DNA from 3 places in the Blastococcus sp. SYSU D00695 genome. Region 3 is predicted to be linked to each of the others. Evidence: riboswitches for the same ligand, from Rfam matches in the RefSeq annotation. Region 3 holds a riboswitch; each other region holds the start of a gene.

Region 1 (9,253 bases), 170 kb from region 3:
GCCAGCGCGCCGCCCTCGGGGGTCACCCGGTTGACCAGCCCCATCTCCGCCGCCCGCGCCGCCGTCACCGGCTGCCCGGTGAGCAGCAGCTCCATGGCCAGCGCCTGCGGGATGCGCCGCGGCAGCGCGAGGGCCGCCCCGCCGGCCGCGACCAGCGCCCGGGTCACCTCCGGCACGCCCAGGCGGGCGGTCTCGGCCGCCACGACCAGGTCGCAGGCCAGCAGCAGCTCGAACCCGCCGGCCAGCGCCCAGCCCTCGGCCGCCCCGATCAGCGGCTTGCGGGGCGGGGTGATCGTGATGCCGCACAGCCCCCGGCCCTCGATCGTCGGGCTCTCGCCGCGCAGGAACGCCTTGAGGTCCATGCCGGAGGAGAACGTCCCCCCGGCGCCGGTCAGCACACCCACCCGCAGGTCGTCGGAGGCGTCCAGCTCGTCGGCGGCCGCGGCGACCGCGCGGGCGACCCGGGCGTCGAGCGCGTTCCTCGCCGCCGGCCGGTTGAGCGTCACCACCAGCACGCCGTCCCGGCGCTCCACCAGCACCACGTCGTCGTCCACCACGCGGGACCTCCCTCCTCGACCCGGGACGCGGCCGCGCCCGGCGGGCCCATCGTGGGGCATCCGCGGCGCCGTCGCCGCGCGTGCCCGACGATGGCGGGACCGTCCCCGACGCAGAACGGAGCCCCGTGTCCGACGCGCCGCCCCCCGCCGACGCTCCCTTCGCCGACGACTTCGACGGCAGCGACCTCGATCCCGCCGTCTGGGTCCCGCACTACCTGCCGCAGTGGAGCTCGCGGGCGGCCTCCGCCGCCGCCTACGAGGTCACCGGCTCCGGCCTGCGGCTGTACCTCCCCGAGGAGCACCCGCTGTGGTGCCCCGACGACCACCCGCCGCTACGGGTGTCGGGCGTGCAGTCCGGCGTCTTCTCCGGGCCGGTCGGCAGCACCGTCGGCCAGCAGCCCGTCCGGCCGGGGGCGGTCGTCCGCGAGGAGCAGCCGGCGCACTGGGGGTGGACGCCGCGCTACGGGCGCCTCCAGATGCGGGCGCGGGCGACGCTGACGCCGCGGTCGATGGCCGCCTGGTGGCTCGTCGGCCTGGAGGACCGGCCCGAGCGCTGCGCGGAGCTGTGCGTCATGGAGGTGTTCGGCGACGCGCTGGGCCGGACGCCGGAGGGCCGCCCGACCGCCGCCGTCGGCATGGGCGCCCACGCCTTCCGCGACCCGCGCATGGTCGAGGACTTCGCGGCCCCGCGGCTGGAGATCGACGTCACGCAGTTCCACACCTACGCCCTCGACTGGCACCCCGACCGCGCCGACGTGCTGGTCGACGGCGAGGTGGTGCGCACCGTGCACGTCACGCCCGACTACCCGATGCAGACGATGCTCGCGGTCTTCGACTTCCCGGAGCGGGCGGTGCCCGGGGAGCCGTACACCGAGCCGGAGCTCGTCGTCGACTGGATCCGCGGCGAGCCGGCCCGTTGACGCCGGCACTCAGTCGAGCAGCGGCCGCAGGTTCTCGGTCCACACGTCGGCGCCCACCCGCACCACCAGCGCGGTGACGACGACGAGGAAGGCGACGCGGATGAAGCGGCTGCCGCGCGCGGTCGCCGTCCGCGAGCCGAGGTAGCCGCCCAGCACGTTCGCCGTCCCCATCAGCAGGCCCAGGCCCCAGAGGACCGACCCGTGCGAGGCGAACACCAGCAGCGCCCCGACGTTCGTGGCCACGTTGACGATCTTGGCCTTGGCGCTGGCGGCGAGGAAGTCGTAGCCCAGCAGGGACACCATCGCGAACACCAGGAACGAGCCCGTGCCGGGCCCGAGGACCCCGTCGTAGAAGCCGATGACGGCGCCGATGCCGGCGGCGGTGCCGTGGTGACGGCGGCCGGCGTACCGCAGCGCCGTCGCCTCGCCGAGCGCCGGGCGCAGCGCGGTGAACAGGCCGATGCCCACCAGCGCCACCACGATCACCGGCTTGAAGACGGCGGCCGGCAGCAGCGCCGCCACCGAGGCCCCGGCCGCGCTGGCGACCAGCGCGAGCCCCGCCATGGGCAGCGCCGTGCGCAGGTCGGGGTGCACCCGGCGCGCGTAGGTGACCGCGCTGGTGGTGGTGCCGAACACCGACGACAGCTTGTTGGTGGCCAGCGCCTGCACCGGGCTCAGCCCGGGCACCAGCAGCAGCGCGGGCAGCTGGAGGAGGCCGCCGCCGCCCACGACGGCGTCGATCCATCCGGCCGCGAGCGCGGCGAGCAGCAGCAGCGCGAGCGTGGTCCCCGTGAGCCCGTCGGGCAGCAGGACGTCGGTCATCCGCGCCTTCTCACCAGCTGCCCTCCCACGGACACGACACGGCCCCGGCGCGGGGGATCGACGGCCACGCCGGGACCGGTGGCCCGGTGCTACCCCGCGAGAGGGCGGTGAACCCTCCTCGGACCAGTCTCCCGGCAGGCCCCGCCCGGGGCGGCCCGGGGTGGTCGCCCCGCGCCCGCGCCGGGCCGCGCCCGCCCGGGCCGTACCCTGGACCGGCACGGGCCCGGCCCGGATCACCCCGGCCCGGACGACCTGGCCCCGCGCCGCAGCGCGGTCCGCCCACCCCAGGGCGTCGACCCCCGCGCGCCCCGTGCACCCGACGTCCCCGCCTGCGAAGGACCCGCCCCGCCCGTGAGCTCACCCCAGTCCGCCACCGCCCGACGCCGCGACCGCTCCCGGCGCGACTCCCCCGCCCGCACCGCCGCCCGGGAGGAGCGCCTGGCCCAGGAGAGCTGGGTCGAGGGCGCCGCCCCGAGCCTGCCGGTGCGGTCGGTGCGCCCCGAGGAGGTCGTGTTCCACCTCGGCCCCACCAACTCCGGCAAGACCTACGAGTCGCTGCAGGCGCTGGCCGCCAGCGGCTCCGGCGTCTACGCCGCGCCGCTGCGCCAGCTGGCGCACGAGGCCTACGCCAAGCTCTCCGCCGGGCTGCCGCCGGGCACGGTCGGGCTGTCCACCGGCGAGGAGGAGATCGACCCGGGCGCCCCGATCGTGTGCTGCACGGTGGAGAAGGCGCCCATGCGCGGCGAGCTGCTGGTGCTCGACGAGTCGCACTGGGTGGCCGACCCCGAGCGCGGCCACCACTGGGCGCGGCTGCTGCTCACCGGCGAGTACCGGGAGATGCACCTGATCTCCGCCGCCGAGGCCTACCTGCTGCTGCGGCCGCTGGTGTCCGACGCCGAGCACCTCACGGTGGTCAACCACAAGCGGCTGTCCCGCCTGGACGTGCTGCGCGCCCCGGTCCGCCCGGAGACCGTCCGGCCGCAGACGCTCGTGGTCGCCTTCAGCCGCAAGAACGTCTACGCCGTCGCCGCCGCGCTGCACGCGCACCGGCCGGGCCGGGTCGGCGTCCTCTACGGCGCGCTGCCCCCCGCCACCCGCCGCGAGGTCATCGAGCAGTTCACCGACGGCGAGTTCGACGTCCTGGTGACCACCGACGTGATCGGTCACGGCATCAACGTGCCGGCGACGACGGTGCTGTTCGCCGAGACGACGAAGTTCGACGGCGAGCGGGTGCGCCCGCTGCGCTCGTGGGAGACCGCGCAGATCGCCGGCCGTGCCGGCCGGTACGGGCTGACCGGCCACGGCCAGGTCGGCGTGCTCACCGGCGTGGTGGGGCTGCGCCCGGACCAGCGGCTGCTGGCCGAGGGCGCCGCGGTCGCCCGCGGGGACGCTCCCAGCGACCTTCCCCGGCGCGCGCCGCGCCTGCGCCCGGAGCTCGACGACCTCGGCGCGTCCGAGCCCGCCGACCTGCCCGAGGCGCTCACCCGCTGGATGGCGTGGGCGCGGGCGGCCACCCGCGACGAGGCGATGACCGCCGACGACGTCAGCAGCCTGGTGCTGCGGGTGCAGGCCCTGCTCCCGCTGCTGCGCGGCCCGCTGGGCGCGGCCGGCGACCTGGACACGGTGTGGCGCCTGGTCAGCCTCGCCATCGACTACGACCCGCCGCGCCGCACCCGCTGGCTCACGCTGGCCCGCGCCGCGCTCGAGCACGCCGTCGGGCTGCCGGTTCCGCCGGAGACCGTGCTGCCCGACGTCCCGCGCGGGGGCACCGTCGAGGACTTCGAGCAGGCCGCCGCGGCCGCCCGGGACGCCCAGACGCTGCTCCGCCGCTTCCCCGGCGTGGCCGGACTCGACAGCGACGACGCCGCCTGGGTGGAGGAGGAGTGCGCCGAGAGCATCTCGCTGCTGCTCCCGCGGGCGATCTCCTCGGTGCGGGCGGCCGCCTGCCGCGACTGCGGCCGCCCGGTCGCCCCGCAGTTCACCACCTGCCGGCCGTGCAGCGCGCCCGCCGGCCGCGGCGACGACGACCGCCGTCCCGGGGGCCGCCGCGCCGCCGGTCGGGCCGCCGGCCGGGCGCTCGGCGGGCGGCAGGGCGGGCCGCGGGGCCGGTCGCGCCGGGGCTGACCCCGGCGCCCGGCGGTCAGGCCGTGTCGGGGGTGATCGTCGTCCGGGAGCGGTACTCGAGGTCGCCGTACTCCGCGGCGTGCCGGCCCATCCAGGCGGCGACGAACGGGCACAGCGGCAGCACCCGCATCTGCTCGCCCCGGATCGAGTCCAGGGCGCGGCGCACGAGCTCCGAGGGGATGCCGCGCCCCGCGAAGCCGGGCAGCACCTCGGTGTGGGTGAGGACGACGAGCTCCGGCGTCCGGATGTACTCCGCGATCGCCGCGAGCTCGCCGTCGACCCGCGCCTCGAAGCGGCGCCGGTCCGGCGCCTCCGTCACGTCCACCTGCACGGGGAGCCCTCTCCGTCGTCCGCCGCCCGCCGGGTCAGCGGTAGTTCACGTGCACGTGGTCGTAGTGGTTGGCCGTGGCGCCGCCGCGGTCCTCCATCGTCGACCACGAGCCGCCCGGTGACTGCAGGATCCGCTGCTCCCAGATGATGTACTCCACGCCCAGCTCGTCCCAGTGCGCGACGTGGTACGCGACGATCGCGTCGCCCAGCGACGCGTTCGTCAGGACCATGTAGTCCAGCGCGTTGCCCGACGGGTGCCCGTGCGGGTCGGTCGCGCTCGGCCGGGTCCCGCCGAGGGTGATCGAGCCGGCGCCCGGCACGTTGCTGACGACGACGTCCGCGGCAGCCTGCACCCGCGAGGACACCGGGCCGGCCGTGTTGTTGATGCGCGCCACCGCGGTGGCGGCGGTGCTGGCCGCCACGGCCGCCGACCCCCCGCCGCTGCCGCCGGCGGTCCCGCGGGACTGCGCCGCCGCGGCCTCGGCGGCGCGGGCGGCGGCCGCCTCGGCCTCGGCCTGCGCCTGGGCGGCCGCGGCGGCCGCCGCGGCCTCGGCGGCGGCCCGCTGCTGGTCGAGGACCGCCTGGTCGGCGGCGGCCTGGGCCTGCGCGGCGGCGACCGCCTCGGCCTCGCGGGTGCCGCGGCTGGCGGCCAGCTCCGACAGCGGCTGCAGGTCCGGCTCGGCGGCGGCGGGCGTGCTGTGCGCGGTGAGGCCGAGGGCCTGGGCGACGCTGACCGAGCCGCTGACGTCGGCGTCGGCCTCGGCGTGCGCCGCCGGGTCCACGCCGATCAGGACGTTGACCAGGACGGCCCCGGCCGCGGCCACCCCGAGGTAGACCCCCGGTCGGCGGCCGACGACGGCGCGGGAGCGGCGGCGGGCCGACGCGCGGCGGGCCGCGCGGTCGGGAGCGGCCGGCAGCACCTCCGTCGGGACGGCGGCGGTCTCGGTGACCGCGTCCTCGGTGGAGGCGGCGGCGGGGGCGGTGCTGGGCTGGGCAGGGTGGGACACGGGGAGGGCTCCGGGGGTGCGCGGGCAGCGGCGAGCTGCGGATGTGCGGGGGCAGCGGCGACCGGACCGGCGCACGACCCCGGCAGCCTCCGGGCGGAGGGCGGGGCGGTGGCGGTCGGCGGGTCGCGGGGCCTCAGCCGCGCGGGCGCACCCGGCTGCGGGAGTACGGGGTGCGGCGGGGTCGTGCGGGGGTACTCAAGCGCGCCACGTGGCGGCTCTCCGTTTCTTCCGTCGGCCGCCTACCGAGTTAGCTGACGGGTTCGGGCGGGAAGCGGCCCTACCCGTCCCCGGACGTGCGGGACGGGATTCACCCCAGTACTGCGGTGGGTCCCCGGCTCGCCCCGGAGGGCGACTCGGCGGCGTCCTCCGGTAGACCCCGGACGGGGCCCCTGGGGCCGGAGGGACGCGGCCACCGTAGACGCGTTACCGGGTCGTGACAATCGCGGCGGCCCGCGCCCGGGACCGCGGGCACCACTCCCGGCCACGCCGCCGCGGCCCCGGCCGGCGGGGCCCCCACACCCCGGCCGGACCGCCGTGACCAGCCGCCCCGGCGCCCCGTGCGACCGGCGGGCAGCGGCGGGACGACCGCCGCGACCGGCGCCCGACCACCCCCGCCGGACGGCCGGGGCCGTGCGGAGCATCACAGCGCGGACCCGTCCGGGTGGCCGGCGGGCCCGCGCTGCGCTCCGGAACGGGTGACGGGCGGGCCACTGCTGTCAACGGGGCGCGACGGGATCGGTAAGTTGCCGACCCAGCGGGCCGCAGCGCGCACGTCGGGAGGCGCGCTCAGTGGATGTCCCGCGAGGGAGAGGTGCAGTCGTGGCAGCCGTTGACGCCGTGCTCGACGAAGCAGGGGTGAAGAACAGTCGCGTCCGCGACTTCGTCCGCCAGTGGGCAGAGCACACCGGTGCCGCCCGGGTGGAGGTGGTCAACGCCTCCGACGACGCCCGGCTGATCCAGGAGGCGCTGGAGGCCGGGGAGCTGCTGCCGGCCGGGGAGGGCCGCTACTACTCGCGCAGCCACCCGAAGGACACCGCCCGCTCCGAGGAGCGCACCGTCGTCGCGACCAACGACGAGGCGGACAAGGGCGTCTACAACAACTGGAAGCCGGCGTCGGAGATGCGCCCGCTGCTGACCGAGCGCATGAAGGGCGCCTCGGCCGGCAAGACGATGTACGTCGTCCCCTACCTCATGGCCCCGCCCGGGTCGCCGCTCGAGCAGTACGCCACGGGCGTCGAGCTGACCGACACGCGCACGGTCGTGCTGCACATGAACCGCATGGCGCGCGTCGGCGTCCAGTACGTCAACGACCTGGCCGACCAGGACAGCTTCGTCCGCGGCGTGCACGTCACCGGGAACCTGGACGAGCTCGGCCACGGCACCGCCGACGACCAGCGGTACTTCGTCACCGTCGCCGACGAGCGCACGATCCTGCACTACGGCTCGTCCTACGGCGGCAACGCGCTGCTGGGCAAGATCGCCCACGGCCTGCGCCAGGGCGCCTACGACGGCTGGCGGTCCGGGGAGTTCCTCGCCGAGCAGTTCATGCTCCTGGGGATCACCGACAAGCAGACCGGCCGCAAGTACCACGTCTGCGGCGGCATGCCCAGCGCCTCGGGCAAGACCAACCTGGCGATGACGCTGGCCCCCGACGTCCTCGGCGACCGCTACCACGTCACGTTCTACGGCGACGACATCGCCTGGCTGCGGGTCGACCCCGAGGACGGGAAGATCTACGCGATCAACCCCGAGTACGGCGTGTTCGGCGTCGCCAAGGACACCAACGAGGCGACGAACCCCACGGCGGTCGAGGCGATCACCGAGGGCACCGGCACGATCTTCACCAACGTCGCCTACAACGAGCAGACCGCCGACGTCTGGTGGGAGGGCAAGACGCCCGAGCCGCCGGCCGACGTCACCGGCTGGCGCGACTGGCAGGGCGCGCTCATCAGCGAGCGGTCCGAGGCCGACCGCGGTGCCCCGTGGGCGCACCCGAACAGCCGGTTCACCACCACGCTGGCCAACGTGCCCAACCTGGCGCCGGACTTCGACAGCCCCAAGGGCGTGCCGGTCGACGCCATCATCTTCGGTGGCCGCACCCGCGACCGCGAGCCGCTGATCCGCGCGATCACCGACCTCGCCGAGGGCGTCTACGACGGTCTCACCCTGGGCGCCGAGGCGACCTTCGCCGCCGAGGGCACCGAGGGCGTGCTGCGCTACGACCCGATGTCGATGCGCCCGTTCATGGCGACCCCCGAGGCCACCTACGCCGCGCACTGGCTGAAGGTCATCGGGGCGGCGAAGGAGCAGCCGCTCTTCGCCCACGTGAACTGGTTCCAGCGCGACCCGCAGGACGGCCACTTCCTGTGGCCCGGGTACCGGGACAACCTGCGCCCCCTGCTGTGGCTCATGCAGCTGAAGAACGGCGAGGTCACCGGCCGGCAGACCCCGGTCGGCATCGTGCCGCTGCCCGAGGAGCTCGAGCTCGACGGCGTCGACCTGCGCGACGGCGACCTGGAGAAGCTCCTCACCATCGACACCGAGCGCTGGTGCCAGGAGATGGGCCACCGCGAGGAGCACCTGAAGCTCTTCCCGGGCATGCCCGAGCCGATCTGGGAGGCCCACCGCCGGGTGGCCGCCGCGCTCGACGCCGAGCGGGAGCAGTGACCGGCCCCGCCTGAGCACGACCCGGGACCCCCGCAGCCGACCGGCTGCGGGGGTCCCGCCGTCTGCGGGCTCAGCCGGCGTCGGCCCAGGAACGGACGACGGCGACGTCGAGCGGGAAGTCCACCGGGAAGTCGCCGAACAGCAGCCGCCCGGCGGTGGCCGCGGCGGCGCGGACCTCCTCGACCACCGCGCCGGCCAGCTCCTCCCGGGTGTGGACGACGACCTCGTCGTGCAGGAAGAAGACCAGGTGCGGGCGGTCCTCCAGGCGCCCCTCCCCCATCCGCCACAGCCGGTTGCGCAGGTCGGCCAGCCAGCACAGCGCCCACTCGGCGCCGGTGCCCTGGACGACGAAGTTGCGGGTGAACCGGCCCCAGGCGCGGCGCTCGCGGTCGCGGTCGGCGCGCGGGCCCGACTCCTCCGGCGCCTCGCCGAGGTCGACCGGGCGCTGCGCCCAGGCCCCGCCGGGAGCCGGTGACCCGCGGCCCAGCAGGGTGTGCACCACCCGGCCGCTCTCCCCCGCCCGCGCGGCCTCCTCCACCAGCCCGACGGCCCGGGGGTAGCGGCGGGCCAGCCGGGGCAGCATGCGCCCGCTCTCGCCGCGGGTGCCGCCGTACATCGCGCCGAGGATGCCGAGCTTCGCCTCCGCCCGGGTCGCCACGGCGCCACCGGCGACCATGCCCTCGTAGAGGTCGGCGGCCCGGGCGGCCTCGGCCATCGCGGTGTCGCCGCTCATCGCGGCCAGCACGCGCGGCTCGAGCTGCGCGACGTCGGCCACCACGAGCCGGTGCCCCGCGTCGGCGACGGCCGCCGGGCGGACCACCGCGGG
Region 2 (9,253 bases), on a different contig from region 3:
TCGCGCCGGGGTCGGCCTGCAGGGTGCGCGGGTCGTTGAGCGGGTCGGGGACGTCGGGATCGGTGACGGTCATGGCCGGGCGGTGCCCGCCGCCGCGACGGGTCAACCGCGCGGCACCCGCTTCCGGAAAGCGTCAGCATCGTGTTACACATCGGGGCGTGGAGGCGCTGGCGGCCCTGGCCGACCCGACCCGCCGGCAGATCGTCGCGCTGCTGGCCGCCGGTGAGCGGGCGGCCGGCGAGCTCGCCCGCGCCTTCCCGGTGAGCCGCCCCGCCGTCAGCCGGCACCTGCGCGTCCTGCGGGAGGCCGGGCTGGTGCACGCGCGGGTCGAGGGCCGCCGCCGCCTGTACGCGCTGGACCCCGCGCCGCTGCGGGAGCTCGACACCTGGCTCGAGCCCTACCGCGACCTGTGGGCGCAGCGGCTGGACGCGCTGGACACCGAGATCGCCCGCGGACGGCGGGCGGCGACCCGGGAGGAGACCCCATGACCGCAGGCCCCGCCCCCAGCGGCCCCGACGACCGCCGCGGCGCGATCAGCACCGATCCCGACGGCCGGCGGCGCCTGGTCTTCCGCCGCTCCTGGCCGGACCCGGCCGACGCGGTCTGGTCGGCCCTGACCGAGCCGGAGCGCTCCGCCCGCTGGATCGGCCGGTACGACGGCGACCACGGGCCCGGCGCCGAGGGCGACTTCACGATGACGGGGGAGGACGGGGCCCCGACGTCCCGGCTGCGGATCGAGGAGTGCCGGCCCCCGCACCGGCTGGTCCTGCAGTGGCTGGACCAGATGGGCTGGCGGGTGGAGGTCGACCTCGCCGAGGCCGCCGGGACGACGACGCTCACCTTCACCCAGGTGCTCGCCGCCGACGACCCCGGTGTCGGGGACATCGCGGCCGGCTGGCACTGGTACCTCGACCGGCTGGGCGCCGTCCTCGCCGGGACCGCGGTGCCCGAGGACTGGGACGCCTTCCACGGCGCCGTCGGACCGGGTTACGCCACCGCCGCCGGCTGACCACCGGGGTCCGGGCCCGGTCCCCGCGCCCCCGGGGTGCGCGCCCTGAGCCGTTTCCGTCACACCGTCGAGCGGCACGCCCTCGTGTCCGGCGGCTGCGGCACAGGGCGTGGGTTAGCGTGGCTGGAGTCCCCCGCCCCCGAAGACGACGGGCTCGAGTGCTGGTGTCTCCCTACTTCCACGTCCTGCGGACACCGCACGCGGTGCCGATGGTGCTCGCCGCGTTCATCGGCCGCCTCCCGCTGTCGATGGTGGGCCTGGGCTGCGTGCTCCTGGTCGCCGACGAGACCGGCTCCTACGCCTTCGGTGGCGCGGTGGCGGCGGTCGGGGCGGTCACCACCGCGGCGGCCGGGCCCCTGCTGGGCCGGCTCGCCGACTCCATCGGCCAGCGGCGGACGCTGCTCCCGGTGACGGCCGTCTTCGCGGTCTCGGGCGCGCTGTTCCTCGCGGCGGTGAAGCGGGACTGGCCGAGCATCACCGTCTTCCTCTTCGCCGGGATCGCCGGGGCCTGCATCCCGCCGGTCTCCTCGATGATCCGGGTCCGCTGGACCCACCTCCTGCGCGGCACCACGCGGCTGCCCGCGGCGCTGGCGATGGAGTCCGTCGTCGACGAGTTCGCCTTCATCGTCGGCCCGGTGCTGGTCACCTTCCTCTCCACCACCGGCCACGCCACCTCCGGCGTGGTGACGGCGTTCGTCCTGGCCGTGGTCGGCAGCGTGCTCTTCGCGGCGCAGGGCCGCACCGAGCCGCCCCCGCACGGCAGCGTCAGCCGGAAGGGGCCCGCGGCGATCCGGACGCCGGGCATCCGGGTGCTGTTCGTCGTCGGCGCCGCCGTCGGCGCCATCCTGGGCACGCTGGAGATCGCCCTGGTGGCCTTCGCCGACGAGGTGGACGCCATGTCCATGTCCGGCGTCCTCATCGCCGCCCTCGCCGTCGGGTCGATGACCAGCGGCATCGGCTGGGGCACCGTGCACTGGCGCGCCCCGCTGAACCGGCGGCTGGCCACCGTGCTCGTCGTCCTGACGCTGCTGATCGTCCCGCTGCTGCTCGTCGAGCAGATCTGGGTGATGGTGCCGTTCGTCGTCCTGGCCGGCATCTCGCTGTCGCCGTCCCTGATCAGCTCGTTCACCCTCGCCGAGCTGCTCGTGCCGCCGTCGGCCACCACGGAGGCCTTCACCTGGATCGGCACGGCCCTGGGCCTGGGCGTGGCCCTGGGCGCCTCGCTGGCCGGCGTGGTGGTCGACGAGGTCGGTGCCAACGCCGCGTTCCTGGTGGCGGTGATCCCGGCGGCGCTGGCCGCGACCGTGGTCGCCGCGTGCCAGCGGATGCTCGTCGTGCGGCCGCGCAACGCCGAGGCAGAGACGGTGCTGGCCGGGTGAGCGGCGCCGACCGGCCCGCCGGCGCCCGGAGCATCGACGAGCTGCTCGCCGAGGCCCGCGGCCGCCTGCAGCGGGTGCAGCCGCAGGAGGCCGCCCGCCGCGCCGAGGCCGGCGCCGTCCTCGTCGACACCCGCCCGGCCGCCCAGCGCGACCGGGACGGCGGCATCCCCGGTGCGCTGGTGATCGAGCGCAACCACCTGGAGTGGCGCTTCGACCCCGCCAGCGACGCGCGGGTGCCCGAGGCGACCGGGTACGACGTCGAGGTGGTCGTCTTCTGCGACGAGGGCTACTCCTCCAGCCTGGCCGCCGACTCCCTGCGGGCCCTGGGCATGCACCGCGCCACCGACGTCGTCGGGGGCTTCCAGGCGTGGAGGGCGGCCGGGCTCCCGGTCCTCGACCCGGGCCGGTGACCCGCGCGCGCCCGGCCGCCGGCGGGGGCCGCCGGCTCGGCGTCGCCCCCGAACGGCTGGGCCGCTGGCTGGACGGCGTCGCCGAGCGGCACGGGCCCTTCGCCGAGGTGCGCACCGACGGCGAGGCGCTGGCGGTGACCTGCGCCGACGGCACCTCGGTGGTGCTGCGGGCGCCGTTCGGTTGGACGCCGCAGTCGCCGCTGCTGACCTCCTTCGGCGCCGCGGCCGCCCGGCCGGCGCAGGCGGCCGTGCTGCTGGTGCGCCGCGGCCGCTGGGCCGTGGGCGTCTTCGACGGGACGCGGCTCGTCGCCTCGAAGGTCGACAGCCGGCTGGTGCAGGGCCGCACCGCCGCCGGGGGCTGGTCGCAGCAGCGCTTCGCCCGGCGCCGGGACAACCAGACCGCGGCGGTGGTCTCGGCCGCGGCCGACACCGCGGCCCGGGTGCTGCTGCCGCACGCGGCCGGGCTCGACGCGCTGGTGCCCGGCGGCGACCGCGGCCTGGTGGAGGACGTGCTGGCCGACCCGCGGCTGCGTCCCCTGGCCGGGCTGCCCCGCACGGCCCCGGTCGAGGTCGGCGAGCCGACGAAGGCGGTGCTGCTGGAGACCCCGGCCCGGTTCCGCGCGGTCGACGTCGTCATCCGCGAGCCCGGCGACGGGTGACCGCGCCCGCGCCCTCCCGGGCGGTGATGCGGTTCTGCACCGGGGGGCGGTCGCTGCGGGGAACGCGGTCGACGGCGCACGGCGGCGCGCGTAGCGTCCACCGACCGTGTCCGCCGAGCCCAACGACACGACGTCCGCCGATCCGGTCCTGACCGCCGAGCGCGCGCACCTGGCCCACGCGGCCTCGTGCCTGGCCGGGATGCGCGCGGCGGCGGCCGCCGTCGTCGACGCGGGCGTGGACGCGTGGGCCTCGGAGCGGCTGGGCGCGGCCCGCGCGGAGCGGCTGCGCGCCCTGGCCGACGACCCCGGCGTCCCGGCGTTCTTCGGGCGCACCGACGCCGGGCACGAGACCTTTCACATCGGCCGGCGGCACGTCCGCGACGCCGCCGGCCACCCGGTGGTCGTCGACTGGCGGGCGCCGATGAGCCGGCGGTTCTACCGGGCGACCGCGGCCGACCCGCAGGGCCTGGTGCGCCGGCGCCGCTTCGGCTTCGACGGCGGTGAGCTCACCGGCTACGAGGACGAGCTCCTCGCCGCCGGGGACGAGGGCGACGGGCACCTGCTCCGCGCCGAGATCGAGCGCCCGCGCAGCGGCCCGATGCGCGACATCGTCGCCACCATCCAGCCGGAGCAGGACGAGATCGTCCGCGCGCCGCTGTCGGAGTCGGTCTGCGTGCAGGGCGCCCCGGGCACGGGCAAGACCGCCGTCGGCCTGCACCGCGCGGCCTACCTGCTCTACACCCACGCCGGGCAGCTGGCGCGCAGCGGCGTGCTCGTCGTCGGGCCCAACCGGGCGTTCCTGCGCTACATCGAGCAGGTGCTGCCCACCCTCGGCGAGGTGCAGGTCGAGCAGACCACGGTCGCGGACCTCACCGCCCGGGTCCCGGTCCGCGGCACGGACCGGCCCGAGGTGGCCGCGCTCAAGGGCGACGAGCGGATGGCCGCCGTCCTGCACCGCGCCCTGTGGGGGGCGATCGCCAAGCCCGCCGAGGACGTGCTGGTGCCGCTCGCCGGTCGCCGCTACCGGGTGCCGGTGGAGCGGCTCAAGCGCGCCGTCGACGACCTGCGTCGCCGCGGCCGGGCCGACGACGACCAGCAGGTGCTGCACTACGCCGCCGGTCGCGAGCGGCTGGCCCTGCTCCTGGCCGAGGACGCCCGCCGCCAGCGGGAGGAGGACGGCGGGAGCCCGACCGACGCCGAGACCCGCCGCGCCGCCCGCAGCCCCGAGGTGCGCGCGTTCTGCGACGCCGTCTGGCCCGCCCGCGACGCCGCGGGCCTGGTCTGCGCGCTGCTGTCGGACCCCGTCCTGCTGGCGCGCGCGGCCCGGGGCGTGCTGGACGAGGACGAGCAGGCGGCGCTGCGGTGGCCGGAGCCGCCCCGCTCGGTGCGGACGGCGCCCTGGACGGCGGCCGACGCGGTGCTGGTCGACGAGGTGGCCGGCCTGCTCGAGCGCACCGGCGGCTACGGGCACGTGGTGGTCGACGAGGCCCAGGACCTGTCGGGGATGCAGTGCCGCGCGATCGCCCGCCGGCTGGCGGCCGGCTCGCTCACCGTCCTCGGCGACCTCGCGCAGGCCACCAGCCCCTGGTCGGCGGGGGACTGGGGCCCGACGCTGCGCGGGCTCGGCCGGCCGGGGACGACGGTCCGCCCGCTGACCCGCGGCTACCGGGTCCCCGGCGAGGTGCTCGACTACGCGAACCGCCTGTTGCCGGCCATCGCCCCCGGCCTGCCCGCCGCCACCGCCGTGCGGCGGGGCCCCGGGGCGCTCGCGCTGCGGCCGGTCGCCGACCTCGCCGGGCCGCTGGCCGAGGTGGTGCGGGAGCTGGCGGCGGCGCCGGGCTCGGTCGGGGTCGTCTGCGCCGATGCGGCGGTGCCGGCGGTGGCGGCCGCGCTCCGGGACGCCGGGCTGCCCGCGCAGGTGCTGACCGACGACGCCCCGGCGGCCCCGCTCGCCGTCGTCCCCGCGGGACTGGCCAAGGGGCTGGAGTTCGACGCGGTGGTCGTGGTGGACCCGGCGGCGGTGGTGGCGGCCGAGCCGCGCGGCCTGCAGCGCCTCTACGTCGTCCTCACGCGGGCGGTGAGCCGCCTGGTCGTGCTGCACCGCGGGGACCTGCCGGAGCTGCTGGCGGCCCCGCCCGCCCGGTGATGCGCTCGTCGAGGGCCTGGGTGAGCAGCCAGCCGCCGAGCAGCACCAGGTGCAGGAGGAACAGCCACAGCGCCAGCGCGACCGCCGCCCCGACGGGGGTGAGGCCGCCGAAGGGGGCGCCGAGGTCCAGCGGCAGGGAGAGGAAGAGCACGAACCCCTGGAGGAAGCCGGACAGGCAGGCCGCGGTGAACAGCGCCCCGCACAGCACCGCGGGCCAGCCGAGGCGGGTCGCCGCGACCACCCGGAAGCCCCACACCAGGGGCACGGTGAGCGCGAACAGCACCGAGTAGTAGCCGAGGGCGAACCGGCCGACGGCGGCGGCGGCGCCCGGCTCGGCGGCGAGGGACGCCATGCCGTCGGCGGCGAGCAGGAGCGGGTACAGCAGCAGCGGGGTGACCACCACCAGCGGCAGCCCGAGGAGCCGGCCGCGCCAGCCGGTCAGGGTGTCGGGCCGCGCGCTGAAGCGCAGCAGCGCCCGGCGCAGTCCCTCGCCGTACAGCGACAGCGGCAGCAGGGCGAGCAGGAAGCCGAGGAGGTCCATGCCCAGCCCGGCGTCCACCAGCCCGCGGACGGCGCCCGGCGCGCCGAGCTGTGAGGGCAGCAACCCGGTCAGGCTCCCGGTCAGCCGCGACACCTCGTCCGCGCCGGCCAGCGCCCCGGTCAGCCGGACGGCGACCAGCAGCAGCGGCACGACCGCGATGCCGGCGTAGAAGGTCAGCCCGGCCGCGATGAGGGCGAGGTCGCGGCCCTGCAGCCGGGCGCGCGCGGCGGACGCCAGGAACCGGGCCTCCGCGCCCACGCGCGCCCGGGACCACGCGCTGCCCCGCGGCGGCGGGGCGGGGTCTGTGCTCAGGCTCCGGACCCGATCGCGGTGCTGCGGGCCGGCGGGCCCCCGGCCACGTTGCCGGAGCCGCATGCGCCCTGCGGCGCACGGGAGGCGGGGACGGCGGGCGGGCGGGCCGGGGCCGGTCGGGAGAGGGGCATGCCGGGTGGGTGCGCGGCCGGCGGACCGGGCAAACGCCGCGGCGGGCCGGGAACGCGCTCCGGGCGGCTGGTCGGGAGGCGGTGCCGGGTCGTGCCGGGGCGGCCGTGTGATCGGGGCGGCCGCGTGATCGGGGCGGGCTCGTGGGCGAGGTCACGCCGGCTCCGCGCGGCGGCCCGGGCGAGCGGCGCGGGCGACGGGCGGCGCCGGTCCGCCGCGTCGGCGCAGGTCAGGCGGGCGGGCGCGGGGACGGCGTCCACCGGCGCGGGAACTGCACGGGGTCGGTTGCTCACCGTGAGCGAACGAATTACACGCTGGTGATTGTCACGCCGCCGTAACGGCCCTTACGGTCTGTGTGTCCGACGGGGCGCAGCGTCACCGACCTGGGTGACACCCCACGGACGCCGTCGAGCCGGCCGACCCTCGGGGACGCCGGGCCGGGGACCCACCGTAGTCCCGGGGTGCAGCGCGCGCGGGCGACCGCGGGCGCCGGGCGAACTCCCGCCCGAACCCGTCAGCTAACCCGGTAGGCGGCCGTCGGAGAATTGGAGAGCCGCCGCACCATGGCGTCCGCTGAGCGCGTCTTCCCCGCGCGCCCGCACCACCCCCGCCGCCCCGCCGCCCTCCGCCGGGCGCTGCTGCTGGCCTCCTCCGTGGGCGTCGCCCTCGGCGCGACCCTCGTGCCCGGCTCCGCCGCCGCCGAGGAGCCGCAGACCGCGGCCGAGGCCGCCGAGCTCATGGCCGCCCGCGGGCACGAGCTGGAGGGGGTCACCGAGCAGTTCAACGAGGCCCGCGAGCAGCTCGCCGCGCTGCAGGCCGCCGCCGCCCAGGCGCAGGCCACCGCCGACCAGGCGCAGGCCGCGGTCGCCAGCGCGCAGCAACAGGTCACCGGCGTGGCCCGCAGCGCCTGGACCGGCGACAGCGGCGGCTCGCTGGCCGCCCTGCTCACCAGCGACTCCGCCGACGAGTTCCTCGACCGGGTCAGCGCCCTCGAGCTGGTCGCCGACCACCAGAGCGGCGTCCTCGTCTCCGCCGTCACCGCCGGCGACGCCGCGGCGCAGGCCCAGGCCGCCGCCACCCAGGCCGCCGCCCAGGCGCAGCAGACCTACGACGCCGTCGCCGCCCAGCAGGCCGCGCTCGAGGCCCAGATCGCCGAGTACCGCGCCGACTTCGACCGGCTGACCGCCGCCGAGCGGCAGGCCGCCCTCGCCGCCTCCGCCGCCGCGCACGCCGAGACCACCGCCAGCCGGGACGAGCGCGACGCCCCCGCGGCCGCCGCCGGGACCGACGCGCCCGCCACCCCGGTGGTCGGCGGCAGCGGCGCGGCCTCGGTGGCCGTGAGCACCGCCATGGCGCAGCGCGGCAAGCCCTACGTGTGGGCCGCCGGCGGCCCCGGGTCCTTCGACTGCTCGGGGCTCACCCAGTACGCCTTCCGGGCCGCCGGGATCACCCTGCCGCACTCCAGCCGGCTGCAGTCCCAGATGGGCCAGCCCGTCTCCCGCGGCAACCTGCAGCCCGGTGACCTGGTGTTCTTCTACAGCCCGGTCAGCCACGTCGGCATCTACATCGGCAACGGCCAGATGGTGCACGCGCCGACGTCCGGCGACGTCGTGAAGGTCGCCAGCATCGACTCCATGGGCGGTTACGCCGGGGCCCGCCGCATCGCCGGCTGAGCTCGCCCCCCGGCCCGCCCACTCCGGGGCGGGCCGGGGGAGCCGCGTCAGCCGACCCGCAGCAACAGCCCCCAGACGAAGCGGGCCGGCCGGCCGTCGGGCAGCGCCACCTCCCAGTGCGCCGGCGCCGGCGCGCCGACGTGCCGGGTCCCCGGGACGGCCGCCACGTCGTCCACCACGTGCTGCCACACCAGCAGCCGGTCGCCGCGCGCCGCGGGGACGCCCGAGCCGGGACCGCGGACCAGCTGCTCGTCGAGGACCTCGCCGCCGGGCCCGCTGACCACCCGCCAGCGCAGCTGCGGCCACAGCGGCAGCGGCCACTGGCGCAGCTCCAGCACGAGGTCGCCCTCGGGCCGCTCGACGCAGGTGTCCGGCGGCCCCAGCACCGCCGTCCGCAGGGCGAGCCCGCGCGGCGCCCGGGGGCTGTGCTGCAGCGCCTGCCAGCGGGTGTGCGCGGCGTGCGCCTGCCCGCGGGTCGCCCCGATCCGGGGCAGGGCCTCGGCGACCAGGTCGGGGCGGACGTCGGCCATCCGGCGCAGCAGCACGAGGCAGAACTCCCGCCGCGCCAGCCCCCGCACGCGCCCGACCCTGCCACGCAGGTCACAGTCCCGACCGGGGACCCCGCGGGCACCCCGGTCGTTGAGCTGCGCGGACCCGTCGCCGTCGAGAGGGAGCCGATGACCCCCCGCACCGCCGTCCAGCTGTTCCGCGCCGTCGCCGTCGCCGAGGCGCTGACCTGGATCGGGCTCCTCGCCGGCATGTACGTGAAGTACGTGCCGGAGACCTCCGAGGTGGGGGTGCAGGTGTTCGGGCCGATCCACGGCGCGGTGTTCGTGCTCTACGTCGTGGACGCCCTGGTGACCGCGCGGCGGCTGCGCTGGTCGCCCGGCACCACGCTGCTCGCGCTCGCCGCGTCGGTGCCGCCCCTGGCCACCGTGGTCTTCGAGGTGTGGGCCCGCCGCTCCGGCCGGCTGGGCGAGGTGGCGACGACGGCC
Region 3 (9,253 bases):
TCAGCCCCGGCCGAGCAGCCGGTCGAGCGGGACGACGTCGGCGAACGGGTCGGCCGGCCGGGACGACACCGGGCGACCGGCGACCAGGTCGGCCAGCTCCCCGCCGGCGCGCGCGATGCGGGTCGCCAGGCCGCCGGAGGTGTCGGCCCAGTCCTCGGCGGCGGCGAAGACCGCCGTCGGCACGGTGGCGGTCCGCAGGAAGGCGAACAGCGGCCGCATCGCGTGCTCGAGCACCAGCGAGTGGCGGGCGCTGCCGGCCGTCGCGCCGAGCAGCGTCGGCGTGCCGGTCAGCGCGTCGGGGTCGAGCACGTCGACGAAGGTCTTGAACAGCCCGCTGTAGGAGGCGGTGAAGACCGGCGTGACCGCGATGAGCCCGTCGGCGCCGGTGACCGTGTCGATCGCGGCCCGCAGGCCCGGGCCGGGGAACCCGGTGACCAGGTGGTCGGCCAGGGCGCGGGCGTGCTCGCGCAGCTCGACGACCTCGACGGTGGCGTCGTCGCCGTGCCGGCCCAGGGCGTCGACGGTCGCGGCGGTCAGCCGGTCGGCGAGCAGCCGGGTGGACGACGGCGTGCTCAGGCCGGCAGTGACCACGGCGAGGGTGCGGGTGGTCATCGCACGGTCACCTCCTCGGGGGTGCGGTCGGGGGTGCCGGGGACGGTCGCGGCGCGGGCGGCGACGCGCGCGGCGTGGGTGGGGGCGTCGGGGACGGCGGCCGGCTTCAGCGCGGCGAACTCGCGGCGGAGCACGGGGACGACCTCCGCGCCGAGGATCTCCAGCTGCTCGAGGACGGTGCGCAGCGGCAGCCCGGCGTGGTCGACGAGGAACAGCTGGCGCTGGTAGTCGCCGACGTAGTCGCGGAACCCGAGCGTGCGCTCGATGACCTGCTGCGGGCTGCCGACGGTCAGCGGGGTGTCGCGGCTGAAGTCCTCCAGGGACGGGCCGTGGCCGTACACCGGCGCGGCGTCGAAGTAGGGCCGGAACTCGCGGACGGCGTCCTGGCTGTTCTTGCGCACGAACACCTGGCCGCCGAGGCCGACGATCGCCTGCTCGGGGGTGCCGTGGCCGTGGTGGGCGAACCGGTCGCGGTAGAACTCGACCATCCGCCGGGTGTGCTCCGGCGGCCAGAAGATGTGGTTGGCGAAGAAGCCGTCGCCGTAGTAGGCGGCCTGCTCGGCGATCTGCGGGCTGCGGATGGAGCCGTGCCAGACGAAGGGCGGGACGCCGTCCAGCGGCCGCGGCGTCGAGGTGAAGCCCTGCAGCGGCGTGCGGTGGCGGCCCTGCCAGTCGACGACCTCGGTGTCCCACAGCCGGCGCAGGAGCGCGTAGTTCTCCACCGCCAGCGGGATGCCGTCGCGGACGTCCTTGCCGAACCACGGGTAGACCGGCCCGGTGTTGCCGCGGCCCAGGGTCAGGTCGACGCGGCCGCCGGAGAGGTGCTGCAGCATCGCGTAGTCCTCGGCGATCTTCACCGGGTCGTTGGTGGTGATGAGCGTGGTCGCCGTCGACAGCTGCAGCGTCGAGGTCTGCGCCGCGATGTAGGCCAGCGTCGTCGTCGGCGAGGACGAGAAGAACGGCGGGTTGTGGTGCTCGCCCAGCGCGAAGACGTCGAGACCGACCTCCTCGGCCTTCCGCGCGATCGCGACGATCGCCCGGATCCGCTCCGCCTCGCTCGGCGTGCGCCCGGTCGTGGGGTCGGCCGTGATGTCGCTGACCGAGAAGATGCCGAACTGCATGTCACTCGCCTCTTGGGTTGAGAGTTCAACTACTGCCGCCTGCAACGGGCCGGCGGGCCGGGGGATTCCCGGGCGCCGGCACCCGGACGGACGCCGGTGGGTGACCGGCCGGGCACGCCCGGTGCGACACCCGCGTCGTGGCCGATCCGAGACCTGCCGGGCGCTCCCGCAGCCGCCACCGCTGGGCATCCTTCCCCCACCGCGGCACGGGGGCCGGGCGCGGTGGGGGAGTGCGAGGGGGACGTCGATGTCGGTGCACGCTGCGGTCCGGCCCGGTCCGGGCGCCCTCGACGCCCTGCTGGGCACCGAGCCGACCTTCCGGGGGGCGCTGCGCGGCTACGACCGCATGGAGGTCGACAACTACGTCGCCTGGGCCGAGACGGAGATCGCGGTGGCCCGCCGCGAGAACGACCACCTGCTCACCCGCTTCTCCGCCTGCTCGGCGGAGCTCGCCGACGCCCGCCGCCGGCTCGCCGGGGTGGACCGGGGGGACGCCGACCCGGTGCAGGAGCTGCTCGTGCGCGCCGCCGAGCACGCGGCCGCCCTGACCGCCGCCGCCGAGGCCGAGGCCGACCGGATCCGCGGGGCCGCCCGCGCCGAGGCCCGCGCCCGGCTTGCGAACGTCGCCGTCCTCCGGCAGGCGGTGGCCGCCGTCCGGGACGAGACACTCGCCACACTCGCCGCCGAGCGGCGGGACCGGGCCGCGGCCGAGCGGGAGTCCGCCGGGCGCATCGCCGCGCTGGAGGCCGAGGTCGAGCGGCTGCGCCGCGAGCGCGACGCCGCGCACGCGGCGTCGGCCCTGCTCGGGGAGCGGATCGAGGATGCGCTGCAGGTGGTCACCGCGGGCGTGCCCGACCTGCCACGGCCGGCCCGCGCGAGCTGACGGGGTCGCCCGCCGGTTGCCGCAGCGCGACCGAGAGCTCACGCAGCGTCCGCGTCCGGTCGCATCCCGGGGTGTGTGGGACCACTGGGGCGAGATCCGTCACGCACCGGATCCGGGGGCAGGGATTGTCACGGCGCGGTAACGGCACCTAACGTGGCTGCGTCCGGCCGGTCGTCTCGTCCCCATCCGGGGAGTTCGGCCGGACGCCGCCGAGTCGCGACCGCCTGGTGCGGGAGCGAGCCGGGGACCCACCGCAGTACTGGGGTGAATCCCGCCCGCCGAGTCCGCTCGGCGCGCGGGTAGGGCGCCTTCCCTCCCGAACCCGTCAGCTAACTCGGTAGGCGGCCACGGAAGAAACGGAGAGTCTCCGCATGCCTCGCCTCCGGGCTCACGCGGCCCGCAGGTGCCGCCGTCCGCGCGCGCTGCCCGTCTAGCGCCGCCGACCGCCGCCTGCACCGCCCCGGGCCGGCGCCGCCCCGTCGCGCCCCCGGACCACCCCGAAGACACCAGCACCGTCCGTGCGCCCCCTCCAGGAGGGGGTGGCCGACGCGTGCGCGCTCTCCCACGGAGTACCTCCCGCATGTCGCCCCGCTCGCTCTTCCGCACGTCCAGCCGCGCCCCCCGGGCCGCCCGCAGCGGCTCGCCGCTGGGCCCGCGCCGCCCCGGCCTGCTGCTCGCCGCGGCCGCCGCCGGCGGCGTCCTCGTCAGCGTCGTCGCCACCGGCGAGACGCCCGCCTCCGCCGACGCCGCCGCGCCCGAGTCGGTGAGCGTCGCCCAGGCGCTGGGGATCGACGGCGTGGCCCCCGCCGCGGCCGCCTCGCCCGACCTCTCCTCGCTCGGCGACCTCGCCTCCTCCCGGTCCGAGCGGGACGAGCAGGCGGTCGCCGCCGCCCTCACGCAGCAGGCCACCGACCAGGCCGAGCTCGACCGCCGCGCCGCCGAGGCCGCCGCCGCCGAGGCCGCCGCGCGCGCCGCCGCCGAGGCCCAGGCCGCCGCGGAGGCGCAGGCCGCCGCGGACGCGCAGGCCGCCCAGCAGCAGCAGCGGCAGGCGGCCGCCCCCGCCGCGTCGTCCTCCGGTGGTCAGGGCTCCTTCAAGGACTACGCGATGTCGCGGGTCGGCAGCGGGTCGGAGTTCACCTGCCTGGAGAACCTGTGGGGCCGCGAGAGCGGCTGGAACCCCACCGCGCAGAACCCGACGAGCACCGCCTACGGCATCCCGCAGTTCCTCGACTCCACCTGGGCCGGGACCGGCATCGCCAAGACCAGCGACGGCTACCGCCAGATCGACGCCGGCCTGATCTACATCGACAGCCGCTACGGCAGCCCCTGCGGCGCCTGGGCCCACTCCCAGTCCACCGGCTGGTACTAGAAGGAGGACCCCCTCGCCCCCCACGCCCCGCTCCGCGCGGCGCGGGCCCCTGCGAGGGGGCCGTTCCAGCACGTCACGACGCTCGCGGCGGGCCCCTGCGGCGGGGCCGTTCCAGCACGTCACGGCGCGCGGCGCGGGCCCCTGCGAGGGGGCCGTTCCAGCACGTCACGACGCTCGCGGCGGGCCCCTGCGGCGGGGCCGTTCCAGCACGTCACGGCGCGCGGCGCGGGCCCCTGCGAGGGGTCGCGCCGGGCGTGGTGAGGTGAGGGCCGTGCCGCCCGACGTCGTCCCCGCCGGTTTCATCCGCGCCCACACGGCGGTCCGGTCGCCGTCCTCGGTCCCCGAGGTGCGGCTGCACGTGGCCGACGACGTCGTCGCCCTCTGGGAGGCGATGGAGGTCTCGGCGGGCGGGGCGGGCGACGCCCCGCCGTTCTGGGCGGCCGCGTGGCCGGGCGGCCAGGCCCTCGCCCGGTTCGTCCTCGACACCCCCGGGCTCGTGGCGGGCCGCCGGGTGCTCGACCTGGGCGCCGGCAGCGGCCTGGTCGCGGTCGCGGCCGCGCTGGCCGGCGCCACCACCGTGCTCGCCAGCGATGTCGACCCGTTCAGCCGCACGGCGATCGAGGTCAACGCCGGCCTCAACGGCGTCCGGGGGATCACCGCCCTGGGCGACGTGCTCGGGCAGCCGGCGCCCCCGGTGGACGTCGTCCTGGCCGGGGACGTCTGCTACGACCGGGAGATGACCGAGCGGGTGGTGCCCTTCCTCGACCGGGCCCGGGCCGCCGGCTGCGCGGTGTACGTCGGCGACCCCGGCCGGCCCTACCTCCCGCACGAGCGGCTGGTCGAGGCGGCGGTGTACGAGATCCCCGAGACCGAGGGCCCCGGCCTGCGCCGGACCACGGTGTGGCGCCTGCCCTGATCGTGGAGGTCGCCTCTCGACGCCGTGTCGAGCGCGTCGACACCCGCTAGCGTCGCGTCCATGGCCGAGCCCCACCTCGCCGAGCCCCACCGCGCCGAGCCGGGCACCGCGCGCGGCCGGCGGGTCCGCCGACCCACCGGGGACGACCGGGAGCGGGCCCTGCTGGCCACCGCCGAGGCGCTGCTCGAGCAGCGGCCCCTGGCCGACATCTCGGTCGACGACCTGGCCCGCGGCGCGGGCATCTCGCGGTCGACCTTCTACTTCTACTTCGCCTCCAAGGAGGCGGTCGTCCTCGCGCTGCTGGACCGCGTGGTCGCCGAGGCCCGGGCGGCCCGCACCGCCGCGCTGGCCGGCGCGACCGGCGCCCGCGCGGCCTGGCGGGCGGCCCTGGTCACCGTCCGCGACACCTTCCGCGACCACCGGGCGCTGACCGCCGCCGCCACCGAGCTGCTCGCGGCCAGCCCCGAGGTGCGGGAGCTGTGGTCGGCGGTGATGGAGGGCTTCGTCGCGGAGACGGCGGCGGCGATCGAGGCCGAGCGGGCCCGGGGTGCGGCCCCGCCGGGGCCGCCGGCGCGCGACCTGGCGGTCGCCCTCAACTGGATGAACGAGCGCGTGCTCCAGGTGTCCGTCGGCGGGCACGGGCCCGGGCTGGCGGACGACGCCGCCGTGGACGTGCTGCTGACCGTGTGGCTGCGGACGATCTACGGCTCGGACGAGCGGCCGGGCTGACCCCCGGCGCCCCCGACAGGCCGTTGATCGACTCGACACCGTGTCGACAAGCGTTCCGGCGGGGGGCACGATGCCCGGAGGACCACGGAGAGCGGGAGCCCCATGACTGCCGAGACCGCAGAGCACGTCGACGTCCTCATCGTCGGAGCCGGGCTGTCCGGCGTCGGCGCCGCCTGCCACCTCGAGCGGGAGCGGCCGGGCACCGGCTACGCGATCCTCGAGGCCCGGGCCGCCATCGGCGGCACCTGGGACCTGTTCCGCTACCCGGGGATCCGCTCGGACTCGGACATGTTCACCCTGGGCTACTCGTTCCGGCCGTGGACCGACCCGCAGGCCATCGCCGACGGCCCCTCGATCCGCCGCTACGTCGAGGAGACCGCCCGCGAGTACGGCGTCGACCAGCGGATCCGCTACCGCCACCGGGTGCTGTCGGCGCAGTGGTCGTCGGCGGACGCGCGGTGGACCGTCACCGCCGAGCGCACCGACACCGGCGAGACCGTCACCCTCACCTGCTCGTGGCTGTCGGTGTGCTCCGGCTACTACCGCTACGACGAGGGCTTCAGCCCCCGGTTCGCTGGCGCCGAGACCTTCCGCGGGCAGGTCGTGCACCCCCAGCACTGGCCCGAGGACCTCGACGTGACCGGCAAGCGGGTCGTCGTCATCGGCAGCGGGGCCACCGCCGTCACCCTCGTGCCGAGCCTCGCCGGGCAGGCCGCGCACGTCACGATGCTCCAGCGCACCCCGACCTACGTGATCTCCCTGCCGGGCCGGGACAAGCTGGCCGAGTCGCTGCGCCGCGTCCTGCCCGAGCGCGTCGTCTACCCGGTGGTCCGCTGGAAGAGCCTGCTCGCGTCGATGGCCTCCTTCCAGCTGTCCCGCCGCCGCCCGGCCCTGATGAGGAAGGTGCTGCGCGCTGCCCAGGAGCGGCAGCTGCCGGCCGGCTTCGACCTCGACACCCACCTCACGCCGCCGTACGACCCGTGGGACCAGCGGCTGTGCGTCGTCCCCGACGGCGACCTGTTCCGCGCCATCCGCCGGGAGCAGGCGTCGATCGTCACCGACCGGGTCGTCCGCTTCGACGAGACGGGCATCGTGCTGGCGTCCGGGCAGCACCTGGACGCCGACGTCATCGTCACCGCGACCGGTCTGAACCTGCTGCCGATCGGCGGCATGACGCTCACCGTGGACGGTGCCCCGGTCGAGCTGTCGGAGACCGTCTCCTACAAGGGGATGATGGTCTCCGGGGTCCCCAACTTCACGATGACCATCGGCTACACCAACGCCTCCTGGACGCTGAAGGCCGACCTCGTCGCCCGCTACGTGACCCGGTTGCTCGCGCATCTGGAGCGCACCGGCACCGCCATCGCCACCCCGCTCGCGCCGGCCGATCCCGAGCGCGCGCCGTTCCTCGGCCTCACGTCGGGCTACGTGCAGCGCAGCCTCGACCTGCTGCCCAAGCAGGGCGGCCGGGCACCGTGGAAGCTGCACCAGAACTACGTCCGCGACCTGCTCCTGCTGCGCCGCGGCCCGGTCGAGGACGAGGGCATCCGCTTCACCGGCCGGCAGCCGGCGCGCGAGCGGGCGGCCGCCTGATGGACGCCTACCGCTTCGCCGGGGGGACGGCGGTCGTCACCGGGGCGGCCAGCGGCATCGGCGCCGCCCTCGCGCCCCTGCTGGCCGCGCGCGGCAGCGACCTGGTGCTCGTCGACCGCGACGCCGAGCGGCTGGCCGAGGTCGCCGCGGGCGTGCGCGCCGCCTCCCCGGGCGTCTCGGTGACCACCGCCGTCGTCGACCTGGCCGACCCGGTCGCCACCCAGCGCGTCGCCGACGACCTGGTCGCGGCCCACCCCGGGGTCACGCTGCTGGTCAACAACGCCGGCGTGGCCCTGGCCGGGCGCTTCGACCAGATGACCCTCGACGAGTTCGACTGGGTCATGGAGATCAACTTCCGCGCCGTCGTCCGGCTGACCAAGGCGTTCCTGCCGACGCTGAAGGCGCACCCCGGGTCGCACGTGGTCAACCTCAGCAGCCTGTTCGGCCTGATGGCACCCGCCGGGCAGGCGGCGTACTCGTCCAGCAAGTTCGCCGTCCGCGGCTTCACCGAGGCGCTGCGGCACGAGCTGGCCGAGGACGGGGTCGGCGTCACCAGCGTGCACCCCGGGGGCATCCGCACCCGGATCGCCGAGACCGCGCGGGTGGCCGGCGGCGTCGACCCGGCGGAGGCCGCGCAGGGCAAGGCCGACTTCGCCAAGCTGCTGACCTTCCCCGCCGAGAGGGCGGCCGCGCTGATCGTCGACGCGGTCGAGCGGCGCCGCCCGCGGCTGCTCATCGGCCTCAGCGCGAAGGTCCCCGACGTGCTGGTCCGGCTGGCCCCCGGCGGCTACGGCCGGCTGCTGGTTGCCGTCGCCGGGCTGGCCGGGCGCCGCCGCTGACCCCTCGCCCGGCGGGCGGCCGGGGCAGACTGGGCCCGGGACCCGCGGCGGACGGGTGCGGAGGGGGCACGGTGACCGAGCAGGAACCGGCCGGCGGGCGCGTCCCGCGGTCGATCGAGGAGTTCGTGGCCCAGCTCAAGGGCTTCACCGACCGGGCCCGCGGCCTGGCCGCCGGCGCCGTCCCCGGTGGGTTCTCGCTGCCCCGGTTGCCGTCGCCGCCGGGCGCGATGTCGGCGGCGCAGCTGCGTGCCATCGACCAGGCGGTCCGCGGGCAGCGGCAGCTGATCACCGGCATGGTCGCCCAGCTGCAGGCCTTCGACGAGCAGCTGGCCGTCTTCGAGCGGCTGCTCGAGCCGCTGGTCGAGTGGAGCGGCACCTGGGCGCGGCTGGAGGAGTCGGTGGCCGAGCTCGTCCGCGGCCCGTCCGCCGCCGCGCCCGACGAGCCGGCGCCGCCCTCGCGCTGACCCCCGCACGGGCGCCAGACTGCTCCTCCCGGGCGTGCCCCGCGCCCGGCGCGACAGCGAGGAGCCCTCCGTGGCCGGTCGGTACGAGTACAAGGTGGTCGAGCTCCGCGAGGGGCTGCTCGGCGGCAAGATGTCGGGTGACAAGCTGGAGAAGGTGCTCAACGAGCACGCCCGCGAGGGCTGGCAGCTCAAGGCGATCACCTCGGTCGAGGTGAAGGGCCGGATCGGCCCGGGCGGTGTGGACGGCGTCCTGGTCACGCTGGAGCGCCTCGCGGGGTGACGAGGTCGTCGGGGGAGGGCACGTGACCGACCGCGACGACCGGGCGCTCCTGCACGCCGACTGCGCGCGCTGCGCCGCGCTGTGCTGCGTGCTGCCGCCGTTCGCCGCGTCGGCGGACTTCGCGATCGACAAGCCCGCCGGCCGGCCCTGCCCGAACCTCGCCGCCGACGACCGCTGCACCATCCACGCGCAGCTGCCCGCCCGCGGCTTCCCCGGCTGCGTCACCTTCGACTGCTTCGGCGCCGGCCAGCAGGTCGTGCAGGTGACCTACGCCGGGCGGGACCCGCGCGGCCGGCCCGAGGCGCTCGCCGTCCTGGACGCGATGCGGCAGCTGTCGGAGCTGCTCTGGTACCTCGCCGAGGCGCTGGCGCGGCCCGCCGCCGCGCCGCTGCGCGACCGCCTCGTCGAGGCCCGCGACCGCACCCGCGCGCTGCGCGACGCCGGGGC

The links. Region 3 has a riboswitch for cyclic di-AMP ahead of ACI781_RS02460 (aggregation-promoting factor C-terminal-like domain-containing protein). Riboswitches for the same ligand answer to the same signal wherever they lie in the genome.
Region 1: linked by a shared signal. The riboswitch ahead of ACI781_RS01665 (hypothetical protein) and the one ahead of ACI781_RS02460 (aggregation-promoting factor C-terminal-like domain-containing protein) in region 3 are both predicted to bind cyclic di-AMP.
Region 2: linked by a shared signal. The riboswitch ahead of ACI781_RS09800 (C40 family peptidase) and the one ahead of ACI781_RS02460 (aggregation-promoting factor C-terminal-like domain-containing protein) in region 3 are both predicted to bind cyclic di-AMP.

The regions. Positions count from the first base shown of each region.
Region 1 is NZ_JBJGZP010000002.1:26,394-35,646, forward strand. Features, by position in the region: gene ACI781_RS01640 (crotonase/enoyl-CoA hydratase family protein) at 1-557, opposite strand, end outside; gene ACI781_RS01645 (glycoside hydrolase family 16 protein) at 683-1,477, shown strand; gene ACI781_RS01650 (sulfite exporter TauE/SafE family protein) at 1,487-2,299, opposite strand; gene ACI781_RS01655 (helicase-related protein) at 2,651-4,423, shown strand; gene ACI781_RS01660 (GNAT family N-acetyltransferase) at 4,440-4,754, opposite strand; gene ACI781_RS01665 (hypothetical protein) at 4,789-5,760, opposite strand; cyclic di-AMP (ydaO/yuaA leader) riboswitch at 5,982-6,129, opposite strand; gene ACI781_RS01670 (phosphoenolpyruvate carboxykinase (GTP)) at 6,580-8,427, shown strand; gene ACI781_RS01675 (bifunctional 3'-5' exonuclease/DNA polymerase) at 8,498-9,253, opposite strand, start outside.
Region 2 is NZ_JBJGZP010000011.1:116,016-125,268, reverse strand. Features, by position in the region: gene ACI781_RS09840 (hypothetical protein) at 1-73, opposite strand, end outside; gene ACI781_RS09835 (ArsR/SmtB family transcription factor) at 159-488, shown strand; gene ACI781_RS09830 (SRPBCC family protein) at 485-1,009, shown strand; gene ACI781_RS09825 (MFS transporter) at 1,168-2,388, shown strand; gene ACI781_RS09820 (rhodanese-like domain-containing protein) at 2,385-2,798, shown strand; gene ACI781_RS09815 (acVLRF1 family peptidyl-tRNA hydrolase) at 2,795-3,457, shown strand; gene ACI781_RS09810 (HelD family protein) at 3,564-5,603, shown strand; gene ACI781_RS09805 (YhjD/YihY/BrkB family envelope integrity protein) at 5,524-6,402, opposite strand; cyclic di-AMP (ydaO/yuaA leader) riboswitch at 6,990-7,133, shown strand; gene ACI781_RS09800 (C40 family peptidase) at 7,149-8,258, shown strand; gene ACI781_RS09795 (hypothetical protein) at 8,306-8,836, opposite strand; gene ACI781_RS09790 (DUF3817 domain-containing protein) at 8,936-9,253, shown strand, end outside.
Region 3 is NZ_JBJGZP010000002.1:193,925-203,177, reverse strand. Features, by position in the region: gene ACI781_RS02475 (FMN reductase) at 1-612, opposite strand; gene ACI781_RS02470 (LLM class flavin-dependent oxidoreductase) at 609-1,733, opposite strand; gene ACI781_RS02465 (hypothetical protein) at 1,981-2,616, shown strand; cyclic di-AMP (ydaO/yuaA leader) riboswitch at 2,828-2,975, shown strand; gene ACI781_RS02460 (aggregation-promoting factor C-terminal-like domain-containing protein) at 3,197-3,985, shown strand; gene ACI781_RS02455 (class I SAM-dependent methyltransferase) at 4,257-4,901, shown strand; gene ACI781_RS02450 (TetR/AcrR family transcriptional regulator) at 4,962-5,630, shown strand; gene ACI781_RS02445 (flavin-containing monooxygenase) at 5,733-7,223, shown strand; gene ACI781_RS02440 (SDR family NAD(P)-dependent oxidoreductase) at 7,223-8,062, shown strand; gene ACI781_RS02435 (hypothetical protein) at 8,134-8,526, shown strand; gene ACI781_RS02430 (DUF4177 domain-containing protein) at 8,597-8,806, shown strand; gene ACI781_RS02425 (pentapeptide repeat-containing protein) at 8,829-9,253, shown strand, end outside.